Regions from separate parts of the Nocardia sp. XZ_19_369 genome, predicted to be linked through region 3. Evidence: riboswitches for the same ligand, from Rfam matches in the RefSeq annotation. Region 3 holds a riboswitch; each other region holds the start of a gene.
What was found. Region 3 has a riboswitch for S-adenosylmethionine ahead of IBX18_RS02735 (rhodanese-like domain-containing protein). Riboswitches for the same ligand answer to the same signal wherever they lie in the genome.
Positions count from the first base shown of each region.

Region 1: another riboswitch for S-adenosylmethionine. It lies ahead of IBX18_RS20430 (amino acid ABC transporter permease); the one in region 3 lies ahead of IBX18_RS02735 (rhodanese-like domain-containing protein).
Region 2: another riboswitch for S-adenosylmethionine. It lies ahead of IBX18_RS08790 (2OG-Fe(II) oxygenase); the one in region 3 lies ahead of IBX18_RS02735 (rhodanese-like domain-containing protein).

Region 1 covers NZ_JACVED010000005.1:327,464-334,895, forward strand. Annotated here, with positions in the region: gene IBX18_RS20410 (LLM class flavin-dependent oxidoreductase) at 1-678, opposite strand, end outside; gene IBX18_RS20415 (GNAT family N-acetyltransferase) at 675-1,202, opposite strand; gene IBX18_RS20420 (ABC transporter substrate-binding protein) at 1,207-2,172, opposite strand; gene IBX18_RS20425 (amino acid ABC transporter ATP-binding protein) at 2,172-2,939, opposite strand; gene IBX18_RS20430 (amino acid ABC transporter permease) at 2,936-3,868, opposite strand; SAM riboswitch class I at 4,128-4,222, opposite strand; gene IBX18_RS20435 (hypothetical protein) at 4,467-5,333, shown strand; gene IBX18_RS20440 (glycosyltransferase family 2 protein) at 5,330-6,466, opposite strand; gene IBX18_RS20445 (DUF3153 domain-containing protein) at 6,499-7,245, opposite strand; gene IBX18_RS20450 (carotenoid biosynthesis protein) at 7,342-7,432, opposite strand, start outside.
Region 2 covers NZ_JACVED010000002.1:612,539-619,970, forward strand. Annotated here, with positions in the region: gene IBX18_RS08780 (MFS transporter) at 34-1,440, opposite strand; gene IBX18_RS08785 (tRNA-dependent cyclodipeptide synthase) at 1,437-2,159, opposite strand; gene IBX18_RS08790 (2OG-Fe(II) oxygenase) at 2,159-2,965, opposite strand; SAM riboswitch class IV at 3,083-3,201, opposite strand; gene IBX18_RS08795 (hypothetical protein) at 3,310-3,912, opposite strand; gene IBX18_RS08800 (M64 family metallopeptidase) at 4,083-5,042, shown strand; gene IBX18_RS08805 (Xaa-Pro dipeptidyl-peptidase) at 5,159-7,078, shown strand; gene IBX18_RS08810 (alpha/beta fold hydrolase) at 7,135-7,432, opposite strand, start outside.
Region 3 covers NZ_JACVED010000001.1:578,552-585,983, reverse strand. Annotated here, with positions in the region: gene IBX18_RS02745 (FAD-dependent oxidoreductase) at 1-614, opposite strand, end outside; gene IBX18_RS02740 (hypothetical protein) at 963-1,409, shown strand; SAM riboswitch class IV at 1,473-1,589, shown strand; gene IBX18_RS02735 (rhodanese-like domain-containing protein) at 1,604-2,020, shown strand; gene IBX18_RS02730 (O-succinylhomoserine sulfhydrylase) at 2,112-3,326, shown strand; gene fgd (glucose-6-phosphate dehydrogenase (coenzyme-F420)) at 3,382-4,392, opposite strand; gene IBX18_RS02720 (HAD-IIA family hydrolase) at 4,757-5,515, shown strand; gene IBX18_RS02715 (MarR family winged helix-turn-helix transcriptional regulator) at 5,566-6,018, opposite strand; gene IBX18_RS02710 (type 1 glutamine amidotransferase family protein) at 6,074-6,715, opposite strand; gene IBX18_RS02705 (RpiB/LacA/LacB family sugar-phosphate isomerase) at 6,784-7,236, shown strand.

The sequences.
Region 1 (7,432 bases), on a different contig from region 3:
CGGGTTGTGCCCGTAGAACTCCCAGCGCTCCCGATAGTGGCGGACCAGTTCGGCATACGGCTCGATCGGGTTGGTCACATTCGCCGAGAACAGCGGATCGCCATGGCGCGCAGCCAGTTCCACCGAATCCCGGCTGGTCGCACTGCCGTGCCAGATCCGGATCTCGGGCTGCCACGGCCGCGGCAGCGCCTTGGCGTTCGTCAGCGCAGGCCGGAACCGGCCGGACCAGGTGACGCTCTCGCTTCTCCAGAGCGCCCGAAACACCTCGTAGCCTTCGTGATTGCGGTCCCACTGATCGTCGGTGGTGACGTGGAACAGCTCGGCCTGCGCGGTCCCGTTGCCCTTGCCGATGATCAGCTCCAGCCGGCCGCCGGACAGATTGTCCAGCGTCGAGTAGTCCTCGAAGGCGCGCACCGGATCCAGCAGGCTGAGCGTGGTGACGGCGGTGAACAGCGTGATGCGGGAGGTGACGGCGGCGATGTGGCTGAGGATCACCGGGGGAGCCGAGGACAGGAACGGATCCTCGTGCCGCTCACCGACGGCGAAGCCGTCGTAACCGAGATCCTCGGCCAGCCTGGCCTGTGCGACGACGTCGCGCAGCCGCTCCCTGGTGCCGGGCAGCCGGCCGGTCGTCGGGTCGGGCACCCGGGTGACCAGGGTGAACAGGAGAAACTTCATGCGGATGCTCCCAGTGCGTCGGTGACCGCGGGCAGTCGCTTCTCGAACGGATGCTTGCCGAGCTCCTCGGCGGGCACGGCCGGGTCGTAGAGTGCGGTGTATCCGGCGGCCAGATAGAGGCCGACGGCTTCGGGTTGCCGCGGACCGGTGGTCAGGTAGATGCGCCGGTAGCCGCGCCGCTCGATCTCGGCCTCGAGCTGTGCGAGCACGAACAGCCCGAGCCCCTGCCTGCGGTGTTCGCGGGCCGTCCAGATCCGTTTGAGCTCAGCGGTTTCCGCGTCGTAGCGCTGGAAGGCGCCGCCCGCCACCGGCTCGCTGTCGCGGGTGACGACGAGCAGCGCGCCGTGCGGCGGCGCGAACTCGGTGGCCGGATAGTCGCGCAGCGACGCGTGCATCTCCCCGGGGCTGCGGCCGTAGCGGCTGCTGTACTCGACGGCGAGCTCGGCGAGCAGCGGCGCGGCCAGTGGGTCGTCCTGGGCGACCCGGTGCACCCGCAGGTCCTGTGCCGAAAGCTGTTGCGTCACCGGGTCACCGCTGCTTCGGTAGGCCGGGCGGGTTGATCCGCGACTCGGTGACCTGCTCGCTCTGCAGGCCCCACCGATCGATCACCTGCTGGTAGGTGCCGTGTTCGATGGCGTGGTTCAGTGCCTTCTGGACGGCGGTGACCAGCCCGCTGTTCTTCTTGGTGAGCACCGCGATCTCGCCCTGCAGCGCGTCGCCCGCGCCGGAGAAGGTGCCGAGGATCTTGGTCTGCTTCGCGGTGGCCGTGTGGTAGATCGCGGTCGGGTTGGGGCCGATGAAGCCGTCCAGCCGCTGCGAGGCGAGCGCCAGGTAGTAGTCGCTGGTCTGCTGGAAGTAGGCGATGTCGATGGGCGCCAGGCCCTGTGCGCGGTTCTGCTCGTTCCACTTCACCAGCAGCTGTTCCTGATTGGTGCCGCTGCCGACGCCGATTCGCTTGCCCGCCAGGCTCGTGCGGTCCTTGAACTCGAGGGTGCTCTGCACGGGTACCTCCAGCGCGACGGTGTCGTGGCGGTAGGTGGCGAAGTCGTACTTCTCCTTGCGCTCCTCGGTCACCGTCACGTTGGAGACGAAGGCGTCGACCTCACCGGAGTCGATGCGCACGAAGTTCTGCGCCCAATCCGCCACCCGCACATCCAGTTTCAGGCCGAGGATGTCGGCGACCAGCGACGCGAAATCGATCTCCGAGCCGACCACGGTCTTGTCGTCGTCGGCGTAGAAACGCAGCGGCGGCGCGGTACCGGACGAGCCGGTCACCACGAGGGTGCCGCGGTCCCGAATGGCTTGCGGCACTTCGGCGGCGATGCTGTCCACCTTGGCGGCGCGGACCCGGCCGTTCTGCGCGGCGGAGAGGTCGAAGGTGATACCGGTGGGCGCGGATTCCGCGTCGGGGTCGGTGCAGCCGGTGGCCAGCAGTACGACCGCGGTCGCGGCGGCGGTGGCCAGGGCGGAGAGCTTCATCGGAAACCTGTTCATCAGCGGACTCGGGAGAGGAAGGCGCGGGTGCGCGGGTGGCGCGGATTATCGAGGACCGCATCGGGTGTGCCCTGTTCGACGATCGCGCCCGCGTGGAGGAACACCACGGTGTCGGCGATCTCGCGGGCGAAGCCGATCTCGTGGGTGACGATCACCAGTGCGGTGCCGCCGTGCGCGAGATCGCGGATCACGTCGAGCACCTCGCCGACCAGTTCGGGGTCCAGCGCGGAGGTCGGTTCGTCGAACAGGATCACCCTGGGGCGCAGGGCAAGTGCTCGCGCGATCGCCACCCGCTGCTGCTGCCCACCGGACAGCCTGCGCGGGTAGGCGTCGGCCAGCTCGCCGATGCCCACTCGTTCCAGCAGGATTCGGGCCTCCGCCTCGACCTCCTTGCGGTCGCGGCGTTGCGCGGAAAGCGGTGCGAGCGTGACATTGTCGAGCACCGTCAGATGCGGGAAGAGATTGAAGTTCTGGAAGACGAACCCGATGCGGGAGCGCTGCTTGCGCACCTCGCGGTCGGGCAGCGCGTGCAAGGTGTTGCGGCGCAGCCGATATCCGATCAGCTCGCCGTCGATGCGCACCGTGCCCGCGTCCAGCGCCTCCAGATGATTGAGCACGCGGAGCAAGGTGGACTTGCCGGAACCGGATGGGCCGATCACCGTCACCACTTCACCCGAGCGCACCGTCAGGTCGACCCCGCGCAGGACTTCCTGCGCGCCATACGATTTGCGGACGCCGCGGACCTCGACGGCGGGCGCGGCGGTCATCGGGTGGCTCCGCGCGGTGCGGTGGCGCCGGATTCGGCGACCTCGCGCAGCTTCTGCCAGGCCCGGTGCACCGGTGATGGCGGTGGCGTGCGTTGCGTGCCCTTGGCGTAGTGCCGTTCGATGTAGTACTGCGCCACCGAGAGAATGGTGGTGAGGACGATGTACCAGGCGGTGGCCACCAGCAGCAGCGGCACCACCCGCCCGTTGCGTCCGTAGATCACCTGGACCTGGTAGAAGAGCTCCGCGATCGCCATCACGGACACGATCGAGGTGCCCTTGAACAGGCTGATCACCTCGTTGGTCGCATTGGGCAGAATCGACCGCATCGCCTGCGGAACCACAATGGTGCGGAACTGGCGCACCCGTGGAATGCCCAGCGCGGCAGCGGCTTCCAGCTGACCGGCGTCAACGGAGATGATGCCCGCCCGGATGATCTCGGCAGAATACGCCGCCTGATGCAGCGCGAGACCGATCACCGCCGCGGTGAACCCGCTGATCACGCCGTTCACCTCGAAGGTGAAAAACGCGGGACCGAACGGAATGCCGACCGACAGCGTGTTGTACAGGTAGGCGATGTTGAACCAGAACAGCAGTTGCACGATGAGCGGAATCGAGCGGAACGCCCAGATGTAGCACCACGAGATCACCCGCAACACCGGGTTGCCGGACAGTCGCGCGATGGCCAGCGCGGTGCCGAGCAGGAAGCCGAGAGCGGTACCCCACGCGGTGAGTTCCAAAGTCACCTTCAGCGCGGCGAGCACCGACTTCGCGGTGATGTACTGCGCGAAGGTCGGCCAATCCCAGCCGGGATTGGTGACCAGACCGTGGACGAACTGTGCGAGCAGGATGAGCGCGATCGCACTGACCACCCACCGCCACGGGTGCCGTGTCTTGGCCACGGTGGGTGCGGCATCATCGGCACCGGGCAGGTGAGTCGTAGTGGCGACCGGGTCGTCGCCGGCGTCGGTGTCGCCGGGCACGGCGGTGGCGGACGCACTCATGTCGAGGTCCTTCGGAAGAACGAACGAGACCGCACCACATCGGGCCGCGGTCACATCACCCGGCCAGCGACGGGTGCACAGACTGGCTGCGGGTCAGCCCCGACAGCTCGCGGACGTCACCTTGCACTGATCGATGTGGCGACGGCCCCACCGGGTGCCGTGGGCAGCGGAAATGATCACTTCGGTTCCTCCATCGGTCCCGGCGGAAGCACCCGCACCCGGTGAACCGGGGGGTTGCTGCGACGTCGACGAGCCAGGTCTCTCGGTCGCTCTGGATGGTTGTCGCCGATCCGGACACCGGCTGATGTCAGGGGCGGGCCGAATTATCATGCCCAGCAGGCGAACCCTGGGACAAGGGAACTAATCACCGTGAGCGTAAACCTCGCCGCGGGCCGGATATCGGGGGTGCTGCGGCGGTGCGCCGGTAGGGACACGCCGATGGCTTGCCCGCACCTATATCGCCTGTTCACGGCGTTTGCGGGAGTACCGTCAGCCTTCGATCGCGTCGATGATGAGGGAGGTCTCCGTGGCTGTACCGCGCCGTTCGACCATACTGTCCGCCGTCGCGAGCTGCTCGGTCGCGCTGGCGCTCGCCGCACCGACCGCAGGCGCGACGCCACCCGCCGCAGCGCCGGTTCCATCCGTCGCAGCCGCAGTTCCGCCCGCCGCGGCCTCGGTCCCGCCCGCTGCCGCACCGGTCCCACCTGTCGCGGCCGCAGTTTCGCCTGCCGCGGCTCCGGTGCTGCCCGCCGCAGCTGTGGTGCCGCCTGTTACCGCCCCTGCTCCATCGGCCGCGGCCGACCGTCCGGCCCAGCCCGGCACCAGCACGCTCAGCGATCTGTTCGGCGTCTACAACACCGCGGTCGACGGCCTGCGCGCCGCAGGCATGCAGCCCTTCCTCTATCCAACCGCATCCGCGTACTGCCTCAACGGCAGCAGCCTCGGCCTCGCCCCGGCGGTGGCCGCCGCCGTGCCCGGCCCGTGGCCCAAGACGACGATCGCCATCCCGGGCCTGGACCTGACCGCCGTCAAGGCGGGCCAGACCATGTTCACCTTCGTGCCCTACGGCCTCGGCCAGGACGGGCCGGACACCACCGGCATGCAGGTCGCCTGGCTGAACCTGACCAGCGGCCGCGGTGGCATGGCATCGATGGGCCCGCTGTCCTCGGTGTTCCGCGCGATGATCCCCGCCGAAGTCCCGGCCGCCCTGCGCCCGATGGCCGAACGCGCCATCCAGGACTTCTTCTTCGCCGCCTTGCCGATGGGTGGCGTCCGCGCGGTACCCGTCGATACCGGGCAGGGCACCGTGCTGGCCGCGGTCTTCGGCACGGTCGAAAACGGCGGCAAGTCCTGCTTCTTCCTGCCGACGGTGGGCATCACCGAGGTCCCCTAGACCGCGCGACCTTTCCAGCGCAACGTGCCTCGCCGTCGAGCGCGATGGGAGCGTGCCCACAGCACGAGGTATGCGGCCACCGAGAACGGATGAGCCAGGGCTGCAAGGACATCGGTGCGGGCGAGTGGTCCGCCGGTCTCGGTGGCGCGAGCCAGCAGCCTGCCGGTGACGGCGGCCGCGTAGCCGAGGAGACCGACTCGGCGGAGAGCGCCAGGGCCGCCGAACGCGGCCAACGGCGGCAGCCAATAGGCCAGGGCGGCAAACGTTCCCACGGTCGCACCACCGGCGACGGTGCCGCCGTACGCCGACCACAGCCAGCGGGTGTAGCCCGCGTCGAGTTCCGCTGCGCCCTCGTACATTCGAGTGCTCGCCAGACGACCCGCGGCGACGAGCGCAGTGGGTTGCCCTGCGCGGCGCAATGTTCGAGCGATGTCGAGATCCTCGGTCGCACTGGCGGCGACCGAGGCGTGCCCGCCGATGGCACGGTAGGCGGCGGTATCGAACGCCAGAAATTGGCCGCAGGCCACCGAAGTGGACGGTCGCAGGCTCCGATCGGCCACCGCGATCGGCAGGGTCGCTGCCCACGACCAGCACAGCAGCGGCTGCACCAAGGCCTCGACCGGCGACTCGGCCCGCTGCAACGGCCACGGTGACACCAATGCGACCCGCCGCCTGCGCAATTCGCCGACCGCCGCCGCGATCGCGTCCGGCGCCAGCCGCACGTCCGCATCCACGAAAACCAGCACCGGGGTCACCACCGAATCCGCCAGTCGCACACACGCGGCAGCCTTCCCGGTCCAGCCGGGCGCTGGACCGGTCTCGTTGCGCAACACCGTGATTCGCGGGTCCCCGACCGCCGCGTCGACCGCCACCGCAAAGGTGTCATCGTCCGACGCGTCGTCGAGAATCACCACACTCATGCGCGCCACCCCGCGCTGCGCCCGCAGATCGGCGATCAACCGGGGCAGTCGCGCCGCCTCGTTCCGGGCAGGAACGCACACGGTCACCGGCTCGATCACCTCGATCGGGCTCGCGACCAACTGCCGCACCGTAATCCGGTTGTACAGCGCAACTCCAGCGCCGACCACCGCAATCCCGGCACCGGCCCAGGCCAGCCCGAGCCATCCGCTGATCGGGCTCCCGCGCAACGCGAGTCGGCCTTCGCTCAGCGACCCTGCTTGACCGTTTTCCACCAGCGACCCCAGGAGAGGCCGGTGGGGGCGCCCGGCGCGGGCGGGTTGCGATCCATGTAGGCCATGGCGGCGATGACGGCGGCGACGGCCAGGGTGATGCCGCCGACGATGCCCGCCCAGCCCGCGAACGAGCGGGTGTTGGGGTCGGCGTAGCTGACCTCGGCGCGCAACGGGGAGACGTCGCCGGCGGGCAGTTTCCAGGAGACGATGTTGTCGCCCTCGCGGTTGCCGTTGGTCTTGGCGACGCGGGCCGGGAACGCGACGGTGAACTGGACGTCGGAGCCGTGCGGCGGCACGGATTTCAGGTCGACCCGGCCGGTGAGGCTGACCAGGTCGCCGGTGCGCTGGAATTGCAGTTGGAACATGCCCTGGGTCTGCTCGGACAGCTGACCGAGCTGGCCGACCTCGCCGAACGACATGTCTTCGAAGAACACCTGGCTGCCGACGTACCCGTCCTGGGTGTAGGGCTCGACCCGCACCTTCGCGGCGAGCGAGTCGGGCGCCTTCAGCTGCGGGCCCTTGTCATTGGGTTCGACGGGCACGACCGCGGCGACGATCCGCCCGGACACCCGATCGTTGGACGACACACCCATCGACACCTGCACCCGCAGGCAACCCGCGAGCACGGGGACCAGCAACGCCGCGAGCAGAACGGCCGCGGCGACACGCACTCCAGGGCGGCGCGTCCGCGGCGACGGTAGTACCGGGGCATCGGGCATCGTGGTGACGGGACTCGGCTGCACGGAGACATCGTGCCAGGCCATCCGTCCAGATGGCCACGCGACGGGCGGAACGAGCCCCGCGATGTGCTTCGGCTAGTCCGCCGGATCGGGTCGCGGGCAGAAAAAGCCGAGGTGACGCAGCAGTGGCAGGCCGAGAGCGGCCAGTCCGATGCCGCCGTAACCG
Region 2 (7,432 bases), on a different contig from region 3:
TCTCGCGCGTCGGCGAGAACTGCCGCAGCGAAACTATGTGGCCGCCTCGACGGGAACGGGCTGGTCGGCCACCACCGTCTTGACCCGCCCGGCAGTAAGGACCACCACCAAGACCGCGGCGATCAGGCTGGTTATCGCGATGATCGAAGCCACCCGTCCCGTCGCGTCGCCGGTCGAGACACCGATCTGCCCGAAGACGACGGTCGCCACCGCCGCCCCGATAGCCCCGCCGAGGTTGTGGAACGTCCACGAGGCGCCCACCGCGAAGCCGGATCGGTTCGGCGGCACGGTCGAAATGGCCAGCACGGTCGCCGGTCCCAGCACCAAGGCCCACCCCGCGCCGAAGAGCACTAGCGCGACGAAGAGTACAGCCAGCAGATCACCGAACGCGGACCAGGCGATGCCCGCTCCCGCGAGGGTCAACAGCCCGAACCCCCACGGCAGCAACGAATGTGCGCCGAACTGATCAACGAACCGCCCCGCGACCGGCGAGGCGAGCGCGAGCGTCCCGCTGACGAGCAGCAGCACGAATCCCGCTTGCCGCACGTCGAAGTCGCGCCCCTGTGTGAGATACGTCGGAATCACCAGCAGCGCAGCGGCATAGAACAGCCCGAGCGAAAAATCCGAGACGATCGCCGCGACGAATCGCCGATTGCCGAACAGTGCCGGATCGATCAACGGATTCGCCGCCCGCCGCTCCGCGACGATCCCCACCGCGACCGAGACCACCAGGACGACCGCGGCGATGAGGACCCAGGGTGAAAGCCACCCCCGCAGGTCGCCCAGGACAAAGATGCCGACAGCCGACACCACGGCGAACGCGACAACGACCTGTCCGGCCCAGTCCGTGCCGCCGGTGGTGTCCGGCGGCACTTGGGGGACCGCGAAGGCAATCGCGACAAGGGCCGCGATGCCGAGCGGAATGTTGATCCAGAAGATCGACTGCCAGCCCAAGCTGGGCACCAACAGACCGCCGAGCACCGGACCGATGGCCAACCCCAGGCCGTTGACCGAGTACAGCCAACCGATGGCCTTGCCTCGATCACCCGGCGGGAACAGCGATTCCACCAGCGTCGAGGTGCTCGTGTAGAGCACAGCACAGGCCGCACCCTGCACGAAGCGCGCGACGAGCAGGACGCCGATCGACGAGGCAGCCGCCGCCCCCGCCGACGCGACCACGAACAGGGCAAGCCCGAACAGCAACACCTTTCGGCGTCCGAGATGATCGGCGACGCGCCCCGCCGTAACCATGAACATCGACAGCGCCATCAGGAAAACACCGAGGGTCAGTTCGGTGTTCGACGTACCGGCCTGCAAGTCGGCCCCGATGGCGGGCAGCGCGGTGGTGACGATGGTGAGGTCGATGCACCCGAGGAACGACGCCACCGCCAGCCCGCCGAACCCGATGACGCGCCGCGGGGCCGGGATCTCGAGGGTCACAGCTGCGCCTCCGCCGCGGAGTTCAGCGCCGACTTGCGCTTCTTGAATCGCAAAGGGAGCCAAGCGACGCGGTCCGGATGCTCGGGTTCGACGAACAGCTCCCGCGTGCGCCCCATCGCGGCGGAGATGCGCTGCGGGTAGATGACGAAGTCGAAGCCCTCGTGCGCCCAGAGCGGCATGATGATCGGGCATTCCTCCAAAAGGTATGCGCGGCAGGAGGTCCGGACCGCCTCCTGGTCGACGTCGGGTTCGCGCGCCAGCCGTCGCTCGATGAACCGGTCGATGGTGCTGTCGATGGCATGCCGATACGGCTCATCGGTCTCGTAGGCGTGCTCGATGGCGTCGTAGAGATCGCCGTAGCGGGGATGGGACAGCGCGAAGTCCCAGCGCAGAATGTTTGTCGGGCAGTCGATCTGGTCCAGGTAGCCCTGGTTGCGGGCGATCCACTGGTCGCCGGCGATGCGGGCACGGGCGTGCCGGTCTCTGTCGGTGCCGCCGCTGAGGTTGTGGCGTTGCAAGGTGTCCGCGACGGCGATCGCGCAGCGCCCGAAGTTCGAGCGATTGATCAAATCGATGGTCGCGGCGAGTTTTTCGCCCTCGTGATAGTCCGCGCCGACGCTGACCAGCAGGACGGTGGAGCGACCGTCGGTGGTGATGCCGTCCGAGCGTAGGTCGTAGGCGGCCTTGTGCGACGCGGAGAGCAGCGTAGTCGTGGTCATCAGCTCCACACCTTCAGCGACTCGGCCGGATCGGTGACCCCGATGAAGAGGCCGATGGTGATGCGGGGGCGGTCCTGGGAGGGCGCGACCGCGTGCACCCGGCGCGGATCGATGAAGATCGCATCGCCCACGCGCGGTGTGATGACCAGCGCGGGATCGCCGACCGCGGCGCGGTCGATGCCGTACACGCGGTCGCCGGATCGGTCTCGATATTCGCGCTCGTCGGGATAGTCGTCCCAGATCTGTAATTCGCCGCCGCGCTCCGGCACGTCCAAATAGACATTGACCGACAGCTGCCGAGTGATCCGAATATCGAAGTCCGACGGCAGGTTGCGGCCGACATTGTCGGTGTGTGGCTCCAGATCCACCCCCGCCAGCTGATAGCGCGCAACACCGGCGAAGAAGGCCTGCCCATTGCGCCGCAGCAAACTCGCCCCGGCCGGCCAGATCTCGTCGAGCAGCAGCCGCAGGTCGTCCGCGGGGTACGAATACGGCGAGGCGATATCGCGCAGCCGATCGATATTGTCGCGCGCCTCGTCGAAGTACCGTCCGCGCCCGGCGTCGGTGCTCGTCTCCGAGAACGCGTGCCCGATCCGGCGGAACTGCGGGTCGGTTGCCAGCGGGCCATGGTCCTGCCTGCCGACGAAGGCGTGGCGCAGGTGGTCGAGCGCGTCCGGCCGGACGAAGCCGGCCAGTCGCACCGCGTGCACGTCGCCGTTCAGCAGTGCGGTCAGCGATTCGTGGTCGAATCCCTGCCTGGTGGTGTCCAGCACGCGGTTTCCGAGAGTTGGCGTGGCCGTGGTCATGTCGTTCCCCTCTAGTTGTCGCTCGATGGACCGGGCACAGGCCCAGGCACGAGAGGGGAGGGCGTTTCGGACATGAGTCGACCCCCGTCTCTCGAGAGGGCTCCAGCACACCGACGGAGCCCGCGCTTGCCCGGACCGCTTGACGCGGCTCGGCCTGGTCTTGACCCGGGGCACCCCGCCGCGGTTGGAGGGTTGCCGGCCAGCTAGCCGGGGACTTGACGCTGGCACTCTTGACCTGAGGTAAGCGTGCCGCCCGCCAGAAGCGTTGTCACGCTTTAGAATCGCACTGAGTTATGAATCCGGATGGAAGGATTTCACCCGGCGATGCGGAACGTCGTGGCAGGTCAGCCGCCGAGCAGGCCGAGGCCGCGCAGTTCGAGCGCGGCGAGCCGGCGCACCGTGGCGTCGTCGCCGCGCCGCCAAGCGTCGACCACGTCCGAGTCGATCCGGTCCAGCTTGCGCAGCGGCTGATTGGCGAGGGCGCGCAGGGCGAGCAGATCGCGTCCGCCGGGGACGGCGCGCAGGCGGGCTGCTGTTGCGGCCCTGCGCATCCAGCGCACCCGCAGCGGCAGCCAGACGAACAGCACCAGTCCGAGCGGGACGATCAGTAATCCTATGGCGAGCGCCATGGCGAGATCGTTGACCACCGCCTGCTGGTCGCTGCCGGCCTCCGCCATGGACCGCGCCGCCGCGGACGCGCGCTCGAAGGGGGAGGTGAGATCGTCGCCCACCATCGGCACCCGGCCGACCTTGCGGCCGACATCACCGAGGCTGTCGGCCATGCCGCCGCCCGCGCCCTCCAGCTTCTGGCCGGGCACGCCGAGCTTCTGCACCAGATCGTGCACCCAAAGCGCGGCCATGACCGAGAAGTAGACCCAGGCCACCACCAGCAGATCCGTGACCAATTGACGGGCGGCGACGGAAGCCCGATCGGCATAAATCCTCACCCGTTCGGAATTCCCCGGTGCGCCGATCGAAAACAGCACTTTCCCGCTCCCCAGTTATTCCTCAGTCGAGTTGCGGGACCAAATGTGGTTCCTTGATGAGGAATTCGACAGACCGAAGTGCGGCCCGCGCCGTCCGGGTCGAAATCGCGAACCACTCGAGGAGCTTTGCCATGCCCTTGTTACGACGCATGTTCGCAATCATGCTCGGCGCGTTGATCATCGTCGCGATGTCGGTCGCCACGGGATCGGCCGCGCCCACCGAAGAACGAGAAGTGTTCTCCCCGGACGGCACCATCGGCCGCGTGGTCCTGCCGGTTCGGCCGGAAGCCCCGGCGCCGCGCTCGGCGGTGCAGGCCGACGTGGTGACGATCCAGCAGACCGGGCCGTCCAGTCAGCGGTTCGATCTGGTGTTCGTCGGCGACGGATACACCTCGAGCCAGCTGGACATCTACAAGCAGCACGCCGTCAACCGGTGGAACGAGATCGCCCAGGTCGAACCGTTCAAGACCTACAAGAACTCGTTCAACGTTTGGGCGGTCAACGTGGTGTCCCAGCAGTCCGGCGTCGACAACGATCCACGCGGCACCATGCGGAACACCGCCCTGGACATGACGTTCTGGTGCGGCGGCACCGAGCGGCTGCTGTGTGTGAACGAGACCAAGGCCTTGCAGTACGCGCGGTTAGCGCCCGAGGTCGACCAGGTGGTCGCGCTGGCCAACACCACCAAATACGGCGGGGCAGGCGGCAAGGTGGCGACGTCGTCCGGCGGCAACGCGCAGTCGGGGCAGATCGTGGTGCACGAGCTCGGGCACTCGGTGGCCGGCCTGGCGGACGAGTACGACTACCCGAACGATCGGTACACCGGGCGGGAGCCGCGTGAGGTGAACGCCTCCACCTACACCAGCGCGCAGATGCAGCAGAACAAGGCCAAGTGGTACCAGTACCTCGGCAAGCCGTCGCCGGACGGTGGCGTGGTCGGCACCTACGAGGGCGCCGTCTACCACAAGCGCGGGGTGTACCGGCCGACGCAGAACTCGCTGATGCGCTCGCTCGGTCGTGAATTCAACCTGATCGGGTTGGACGCGATGAAGGCCGCGATCGAGCGGAAGGCCCCGCCGACCCAGCACTGATTCATCACCGGATGCCCGGCCGCCCCGGCCGGGCATCCGAGGTAATTCCCCTGAGCCAGCAGGTATTTCGAGTCTCGCACGGGAGCACCTCGTGATGAGTTGTGAAGGAGAACGCAATGGCATCCAGACAGCATCAGCACAGACGTGACCGGGGCGGGCCGCGCACCCGCGTGGTCGCGGCCCTCGGCTGGACCGTGCTGACCCTGCGACGGTTATCGCGGCTGACCCTGTTGGTCGTGGCCGCGGCACTGCTCCTGTCCGGCGCGCCCGCGCTGGCCGACCCGACGAACGGCCCGGATGTCACCGGCGGCGAGGCACAGCCGACGTTCAACCCGAAAGCGCCGGTCCGGCAGGACCTTTGGGTGCGTGCCCCCGTGGACAGCGACCGGGACGGCAAGGACGACGAGGTGCACGTCCAGGTCGTCCGTCCGGCCGGCGCCACTGGCAAGCTGCCGGTGGTGTACCAGGCGAGCCCGTACTTCTCCGGCGGTAACGATGTCGCCAACCACAATGTGGACGTCGAACTCTATGTGCCCGACGGCGCGGACGGGCGGCGGATGGCCCCGGCACCGGGCGAGCTGCGCGCGCGGGTGGCCGAGGACCTGCGGGTCGCGGGCATCACCGTCGCCAACGGCCAGATCACCTGGCAGTACGAGGAATTCTTCCTGGCTCGCGGCTACGCCGTGATGTACGGCGAGTCGCTGGGCACCGGCACCTCCACCGGCTGCCCGACCTCGGGCGCACGCAACGAGACCATCGGCGCGCGGGCCCCGATCGACTGGCTCAACGGCCGGGCGAAGGCGCGGGACGCGCAAGGTAAAGCCGTGGTGGCCAATTGGGCCAGCGGCAAGGTCGGCATGATGGGTGTGTCCTACAACGGGACGCTGCCCAACGCGGTCGCCGCCACCGGCGTGCCCGGGCTGGAAGCGATCGTGCCCATCGCCGCGATCAGCAGCTGGTACGACTACTACCGTGCGGCAGGCGCGGTGGTCGCTCCCGGCACCTACCAGGGCGAGGACGCCGACGTGCTGGCCAAGTACGTCTACACCAGGGCCGACCGGAACGTCTGCACACCGGTGATCGACAAGCTCCAGAAAGACCAGGACCGGGTCACCGGTGATTACATCGGTTTCTGGAACGAGCGCAACTACCTCAACGATGTCGGCAAGGTGCGGGCCGCGGTACTGGCCGTGCACGGTCTCAACGACTTCAACGTCAAGACCAAGCACGTCGCGCAGTGGTACGACGCCCTGAAGAAAGCCGGTGTGCCGCACAAGATCTGGCTGCACCAGTCCGGCCACACCGACCCGATCAGCCTGCGCCGGGACGAGTGGTTGCGCACCGTGAACCGCTGGTTCAGCAAGTACCTGCTCGGCCGGGACAACGGGATCGACCGCGAGCCGAAGTCCACCATTCAGCGCGAGGACAAGTCCTGGGTGAACGAGCCGGAATGGCCCGCACCGGCCACCTCGGCCGCGACCGCGGTGTTCCAACCGGGCGGCCGCAATACCGGCGGACTCGCGACATCCGGACCGGGGCGGGTCACCGAATCACTCGACGACGACGCGACGAAGCTGGCCTCGACCCTGGTCGCGGCGCCGAGTTCGCCGAACCGGTTGGCGTACTTCTCCAAGACCACCACGGCTCCGCTGCGGATCAGCGGCACGGTCGACGTCGCCCTCCGGCTGTCCTTCCAGCGTCCGGCGGCCAATGTCACTGCGCTGCTGGTGGATCGGGCCCCCGACGGCAGTTCCAAGATTGTCACGAGGGGTTGGGTGGACCCGCAGAATCGGGACTCGATCGACAAGACCAGCCCGATCACCCCGGGTAAGGAGTATGCGATCAACCTGTCCATGCAACCGCACGACTACGTGCTGGCGCGTGGACACAAGCTGGGTGTGGTGGTGTTGTCCAGTGACAACGAGTACACCCTGCGGCCCAAGCCGGGACCCGGCTTCGGGATGAACCTGGCCGAAACCAAGGTCTCGTTCCCGGTGGTCGGCGGGCAGGCCGCCCTCAAGGCCGCGATCGGCTGACCCACCGCGATCCGGTCACGCCCGAAAACCAGTGGGCGTGACCGGATCTCCGGTGTCTACTGCTTGGCCGCCACCGCGATCAACTCGCTGACCGCGCCCGGCGCGGAGACGCTGACCGCATGCGACGCCGAGATCTCGACGGTGTGCGCGGACGCACGCTCGGCCATGAACCGCTGGGCCTGCACCGGGATGTTCTTGTCCTCGGTGGTGAGCAGGGCGAACGCGGGGATGTTTCGCCAAGCCGCCGCGGTCGCCGGCTCCTGGAGTGCGGCGAGCGCGACCGGCCGCTGAGTCGCCGCCATCAGTTCGGCGGCGTTCGCGGGCACGTCGGCGGCGAACTGGGCGGGGAACTCG
Region 3 (7,432 bases):
TGCGCCGGGCCGCGGCGACCGAACACGTGCACCTCGAGCGCCTTGTTGGCCTTGAGGCCGGCGTAGACGTTCGGCGGGATCTCGGTCGGCAGCAGTTCGTCGCCGGTCTTGGCCAGCACCCGGGCCACGTCGAGCGCGACATTGCCGACGCCGAGCACGGCGACCTTCTCCGCGTCCAGCGGCCAGGTGCGCGGCACGTCCGGGTGGCCGTCGTACCAGGACACGAAGTCGGCCGCGCCGTAGGAGCCGTCCAGCCCGATGCCGGGGATGCCCAGCGCGCGGTCGGCGTTGGCGCCGGTGGAGAAGATGACCGCGTCGTAGAAGGAGCGCAGGTCGTCGAGGGTGATGTCGGTGCCGTAGTCGATGTTGCCGAGCAGGCGCACCTGCGGCTTGTCGAGGACCTTGTGCAGGGCGGTGATGATGCCCTTGATGCGCGGGTGGTCCGGCGCGACGCCGTAGCGGATGAGCCCGAACGGCGCGGGCATGCGCTCGAACAGGTCGATGCTGACCTCGGCATCGGACTTCATCAGGGCGTCGGCGGCGTAGATCCCCGCGGGTCCGGCGCCAACGATGGCGATGCGGAGCGGGCGAGTCGCTGCACTCTGTTCGGTCATCTTTTACGCGCACCCTTTTGGTTGAGAAACAAATACGGCGTCTTCCTTAGCCTAGGCTAAGTTACGCGCTGGCTGGTTGCACCTGACGATGCGGACACCGGAGTTGTCGGCTCGTGGCCATTCCGGTCGCGGCTATGACAGCAGGCCGCAGTCTCGCGATTCTATCGGTGGCGGCGACGGCGGCCTCCGCCGGTGCGTGAACTGAACGGATGCCGCGCGATCCGTTCTGTCCGGCTTACCCGATCTCGCGGTGCTGATTCCGGTGCGGTGCGCCGGACTTCGCCAGGCCTGGCCACGTGCGGCGGGGGCGAGCGCCGGATACACCTGCCGACCAGGGATCATGCTCGTATGAGCAATGAGCAGCAGCCTGCGGAGGACGAAGTCATCAAGGTCGATCAGACCGACAAGCGTTCCGTCGCACCGTTCATCGCGGCCGCCGTCATCGCGGTGCTCGTGCTCGCCGGGATCGTGATCGGCGGGGTGCTGTCGCCCGCTGAGAAAAATGTCACAGAATCCGACTGGATCGCCGCCGCGGTGCGCGGTTTCGTCGAGGGCTCCAACAGCACCGATCTGGTCCCCCCACCAGGCACGGGCTGCCCGGGCTTCGACCCGAAGCGCTCTCCGCTGGTCGGGCGCTCCGGCGGCGGAAAGACCGTGGAAATCACGAAACTCGTCGATCCGAAGGTGGACGGCGATCGCGCGATGGCGACGGTCACCACCAAGGTCGACGGCGACGAGGCGACCTCGACCTGGAATCTGACCCGATCCGGCGACAAATGGCTGGTCTGTAATTGAGCATTCTCATACCGTGAGCAGCCGTTTGACAGGGTGACCCCTGTCGAGGCAATCTCAGCAGAAGGTCATGAGAACCAGTGTCAAGCCCCGGCAATACTGGTCGGCAACCCTCCTCCGCGGTGGGGTGCTCCGGGTGACGACCTGGCCGCGCGTCAAACCCGAGCGCGGCAAGTGCGGATTCTAGGAGGGTCCAGATGAGTTATGCCGGAGACATCACTCCCCAGCAGGCCTGGGAACTGTTGCGAGACAACCCCGAAGCCGTCCTGGTCGACGTGCGCACCGAGGCCGAATGGAAGTTCGTCGGTGTGCCCGACACCAGTTCGATCGAGCGTCCGACGGTACTGATCGAGTGGGTCGACTCGACCGGGACGCGCAACGGTGAGTTCACCGAGCAGCTGGTCAAGGCGCTGGACGGGCACAACCGGGAAGCTCCGGTGGTCTTCCTCTGTCGCTCGGGACAACGCTCCATCGGCGCGGCCATCGCCGCGACGCAGGCCGGTTTCGGCACCTCCTACAACGTGCTCGAGGGCTTCGAAGGCCCGGTCGACGCGAACGGACATCGGGGCGGCAGCGGCTGGCGCGCCCTCGGCTTGCCGTGGCGGCAGTCATGAGCAGCTGCTGTTCGGTGGCCGCGTCGTCGCGGAGCCGCGTCGTCGGGGAGCAGTGGGTCGTCAGGGGGCAGTGGGTCCTCGGGAGGCAGTCATGATCACCGGTGGTGCGTTCGACAAGCCGCTGCCCGAAGGGGTCGGCCCCGCGACGCTCGGCGTGCGCGGGGGCTTGCGGCGCTCCGGTTTCGAGGAAACCTCCGAGGCGCTGTACCTGACCTCCGGCTTCGTCTACGAGAGCGCGGAGGCCGCCGAGGCCGCGTTCACCGGTGACGTCGAGCATTTCGTCTACTCCCGCTACGGCAATCCGACGGTCGCCATGTTCGAGGAGCGGATGCGGTTGCTCGACGGCGCCGAGGCGTGTTTCGCCACCGCGAGCGGAATGTCGGCGGTATTCACCGCTTTGGGCGCGTTGCTCGGCGCCGGTGATCGACTGGTGGCCGCGCGCAGCCTGTTCGGGTCCTGCTTCGTGGTGTGCAACGAGATCCTGCCGCGCTGGGGCGTGGAGACCGTCTTCGTCGACGGCGAGGATCTGGACCAGTGGGAGCAGGCGCTGTCGGTGCCCACCCAGGCGGTGTTCTTCGAGACACCGGCCAACCCGATGCAGACCCTGGTCGACGTGCGCCGGGTCACCGAGCTCGCGCACGCCGCGGGCGCGAAGGTGGTGCTGGACAACGTCTTCGCCACTCCGCTGCTGCAGCGCGGTTTCGAACTGGGTGCCGATGTGGTCGTCTACTCGGGTACCAAGCACATCGACGGCCAGGGCCGGGTGCTCGGCGGCGCCATCCTCGGCGCGAAGGACTACATCGAGGGTCCGGTGAAAACCCTGATGCGCCATACCGGTCCGGCGCTGAGCCCGTTCAACGCGTGGACGCTGCTCAAGGGTTTGGAGACGATGCCGCTGCGGGTGCGCCACTCCACCGAGTCGGCCCTGCGCATCGCCCGCTTCCTGGAGACCAACAAGGCCGTCAGCTGGGTGAAATACCCCTTCCTGGAGTCACATCCGCAGCACGACCTGGCCACCGGCCAGATGAGTGCGGGCGGCACCGTGGTCACCTTCGAACTGAACGCGCCCGCCCACGAGGCCAAGAAGCGCGCCTTCGAAGTGCTCAACCGCCTGCGCATCATCGACATCTCCAACAACCTCGGCGATGCCAAATCCCTGATCACCCACCCCGCCACCACAACTCACCGCGCCATGGGCCCCGAAGGCCGGGCCACCATCGGCCTCTCCGACGGCGTGGTCCGCATCTCCGTCGGCCTGGAGGACGTCGAAGACCTCCTCGCCGACCTCGACCACGCCCTCAGCTAGCCACGAACGGCAAAGGCTCCACCCGCCGCTCGACGGGTGGAGCATTTGTCGTCGATCAGGCCAGGGCGCGCAGGCGCGGGGCCAGGTCGCGCTGGAAGAGGTCGAGGAAGCGGCGCTGGTCGTGGCCGGGGGCGTGGAAGACCAGGTGATTCAGGCCGGCGTCGAGGTAGGGCTTGATGAGGTCGACGGCCTGGTCGGGGTCGCTGGCGACGATCCAGCGCTTGGCGATCTGCTCGATCGGCAGGGCGTCGGCGGCGGCCTCCATCTCGATCGGGTCGGTGATGCTGTGCTTCTGCTCCGGCGTCAGGCTCAGCGGGGCCCAGAAGCGGGTGTTCTCCAGTGCGAGTTCGGGATCGGTGTCGTAGGAGATCTTGATCTCGATCATCCGGTCGATGTCCTCGACGGTGCGGCCCGCCTTGGCGGCGCCCTCGGCGACCGCGGGCATCAGCTTCTCGGTGTAGAGCTCCATGCCCTTGCCGGAGGTGCAGATGAAACCGTCACCCGCGCGGCCCGCATAACGCGCGACCAGCGGTCCGCCCGCCGCCACGTAGACCGGGATGCCGCCCTTGGGCACGTCGTAGATCGACGCGCCGACGGTGTTGTAGTACTCGCCGGCGAAGTCCACGCGGTCGCCGGTCCACAGCGCGCGCATGAGCTCGACCGCCTCGCGCAGCCGGGCGAAACGCTCCTTGAACTCCGGCCATTCGCCCTTGTACCCGGTGGCGATCTCGTTGAGCGCCTCGCCGGTGCCGACACCGAGCATGATCCGGTCCGGGTACAGACAACCCATGGTGGCGAAGGCCTGTGCGATCACGGCCGGGTTGTACCGGAAGGTGGGGGTGAGCACCGAGGTGCCGAGCTGGATCCGCTCGGTGCGCTCGCCGACCGCGGCCATCCAGGCCAGCGAGAACGGCGCGTGCCCGCCCTTGTGCCGCCACGGCTGGAAATGGTCGCTGACCGTGGCACTGTCGAGGCCGTGTTCCTCGGCCAGCACCGCGATCTCCACCAGTTCCCGCGGCCCGAACTGTTCGGCCGACGCCTTGTATCCGAGCTTGAGCTCACCCATGTGCGCCACTCCTGTCGCTTCGCTGCACACCTGCGGTGCGGGCATTCCCGCACCCTTGTCGACCGCCGACACGCTGCGGTCATGTCTCGCTGCAACCACAACGAGGTTGCGGACCTTCCCGCCTTCGGCGATCGTATGCGCCCTGTCCGACGCGCGCACATAGCCGTTTCCGACCCGTGGTCGGCGGCGCCCGCCAGTGTGCGAAGGGTCGCATCGACGCGGACCTCCCCCCGGAACCTCTCCGATAGGCGTACCTCCGCCTTCGCTCCGGCCATGCGCGGTACGGACGGACTCCGTCCGCCTGTGTCCTTAGTGGGACAATTGTCTGGTGACTGACGAACCGATCCTGTCCTATCTGACCGACATGGACGGTGTGCTGGTGCACGAGGATCAACTGGTGCCCGGCGCCGACGAGTTCCTCGCCGAGCTGCGCGCCAACGAGACCCCGTTCCTGGTGCTGACCAACAACTCGATCCGCACCCCGCGCGACCTGCAGGCCAGGCTGCGCCACACCGGCCTCGACATCCCCGAGACGGCGATCTGGACCTCCGCGCTGGCCACCGCCACCTTCCTGGACGAGCAGCGACCCAACGGCACCGCCTACGTGGTCGGCGAATCCGGCCTCACCACCGCGTTGCACGAAATCGGCTACGTGCTCACCGACAGCAACCCCGACTACGTGGTGCTCGGCGAGACCCGCAACTACTCCTTCGAGGCGATCACCACCGCGATCCGGCTGATCGAGCGCGGCGCGAGTTTCATCGCCACCAACCCGGACCCCACCGGCCCGTCCCGCGACGGCTCACTGCCCGCGACCGGTTCGGTCGCGGCGCTGATCACCCGCGCCACCGGCCGCGACCCGTACTACATCGGCAAGCCCAACCCGCTGATGATGCGCTCGGCGCTGCGCCGGATCGGTGCGCACTCGCAGTCCACGGTGATGATCGGCGACCGGATGGACACCGACGTCATCTCCGGGCTGGAGGCGGGTATGCGCACCATCCTGGTCACCACCGGTATCTCCACGCGCGCCTCGGTCGAGGCGTATCCGTATCGGCCGACCATGGTGCTCGACTCCGTGGCCGATCTGGTCGGGCGTACGAAGGAGCCGTTCGCGGACTGATCGCGGGCGCCGACGGGCGCGGGCTGTGCTCTGTCACGCGGCAGGGCATGTCACCCCTGTTCTTCGACGATCGCGTCCAAAGCGGTGGACAGCATGGTGAGCATCTCCACGGTCGCCGCGAGTTGTTCGAGGCCGAGCTCGTCCACCAGCCGCTTGGCCACCACCGCGTGCTGTGGATTGATCCGGCGCACCGCCTCGAGGCCCGCGTCGGTGACCGCGACCAGCTTCGCGCGGCGGTGCGCCGGGTTCGGCCGGTATTCGGCAAGCCCCTTGTCCACCAACAGGTCCGCGATGCGCTGCACGCTCTGCCGGGTGATGCCCATCTCCCGGGCGATGCCCGCCACCGGCAGCGGTTCGGCCAGCACCGCCCCGAGCACCTGCCACCAGGCCGCGGTGAGCCCCGCCGGGCGCGCCAGTTCCTCGGCGATCGCGAGGAACTGACCGTTCAGCCGAAATGACGTGATGGCGGCCGTGGCGAACAGCTCCTGGTCATTCCTGGTCACTTCCACCTCCTGGCGATCCGGCCGTCCGGCCGGATCGCCGCGTGATTCTCCTCCATCAGACGTGCGCGCCCGACTGCTGCTCCTCGTACTCCGCCAGCACCGCCCAGCCCGCCGGATCGGAGTGTCCGTACAAGCGGTACCACCCGTCGAGCACGTGCGGCTCGTACACGCCGAGCCTGCCGAGCGCCGCCTGTGCGAACTCGAACGGTGCGGTGCCACCCGCGGTGATCAGATCGCCATCGGTCACTGCGGCCTCGTCCGAGTAATTGTCGACCCCCGCGTATCCGCTGTAGAGCAGGAATTCCCGAACATTGCTGGTGTGCTTGCGCGTATCGAGCAGACCTTCCCTCGCCAGCCCGAGCGTCGCCCCGCAGATCGCCGCGACCGGAACTCCCGCGTCGAGGAACTCACGGGCCTTGCGCGCGAACGGCATGAGTTCCTCGCCGTCCCAGGTGTCGGCGCCGGCCAGGATCAGCATCGAGCTCTCGGCGGGCGTGAGATCGGCCAGTGCCATGTCCGGCACGATGCGCATCCCGCCGAGCGTGGTGATCGGATCAGTGGTCAGCCCAACCGTTTTGGTCTGCCAGGTGCCCGGCTCCCGCTGCCAGGTGGTCCGGTTGATGTGCGCCGTGGTCGCGCCGATCTCCCAGTCGGAGAAGGTGTCGTAAACGGCTACGTGAACTGTCTTCGTGGTCATGACAGTATCCTGTCATGTTTGACAGCATGCTGTCAATAGGTCGAGCGGTCCGACATTAAGCTGGAAGCATGCGGATCTCGGTTGCTGCGGACGAACGCGTCGGAGTGGCGCGGGAACTGATCGAAGAGCTCATCCGGCGCGGACACGAAACGCTGCCGCACGGCGCCCTCGCGGAGACCGAACGGGACGACTGGGCCTGGGCCAGCGAGGCCGCGGCCCGCGACGTCGCCCAGGGCCGCGCCGACCAGGCGATCGTCTGCTGCTGGACCGGCACCGGCGCCTCGATCGCCGCCAACAAGGTCACCGGTGTCCGCGCCGCCCTCTGCGCCGACGCCGAGACGGCAAAAGGCGCACGCCAATGGAACGATGCGAATGTCCTTGCCCTGAGCCTGCGTTCGACCTCCACCGCGGAACTCCAGGAAATCCTCGACGCCTGGTTCACCGGCGCCCCCAGCGCCGAGCCCGACGATCAGGCCAACATCACCCACCTGTCCGCGATCGAGCAGGGCAACCGGCACTGAGCTGATTTCGCGCTCCGGAACCGATCTGACCTGCGGTTGTTTGGTAATGGGCGGTAGCGCTTCTTCGATGAAGTGAGGTGAGTCACCCAATAGATGACTTGCTATCAATCACTCGGAGTATTCGTGCATTACCGCTTCAGCGGTCTCGGTTTTCTTGTCGGTGTGGGTGCGTTCGTCGTGCTCGTCAGTGGCTGCT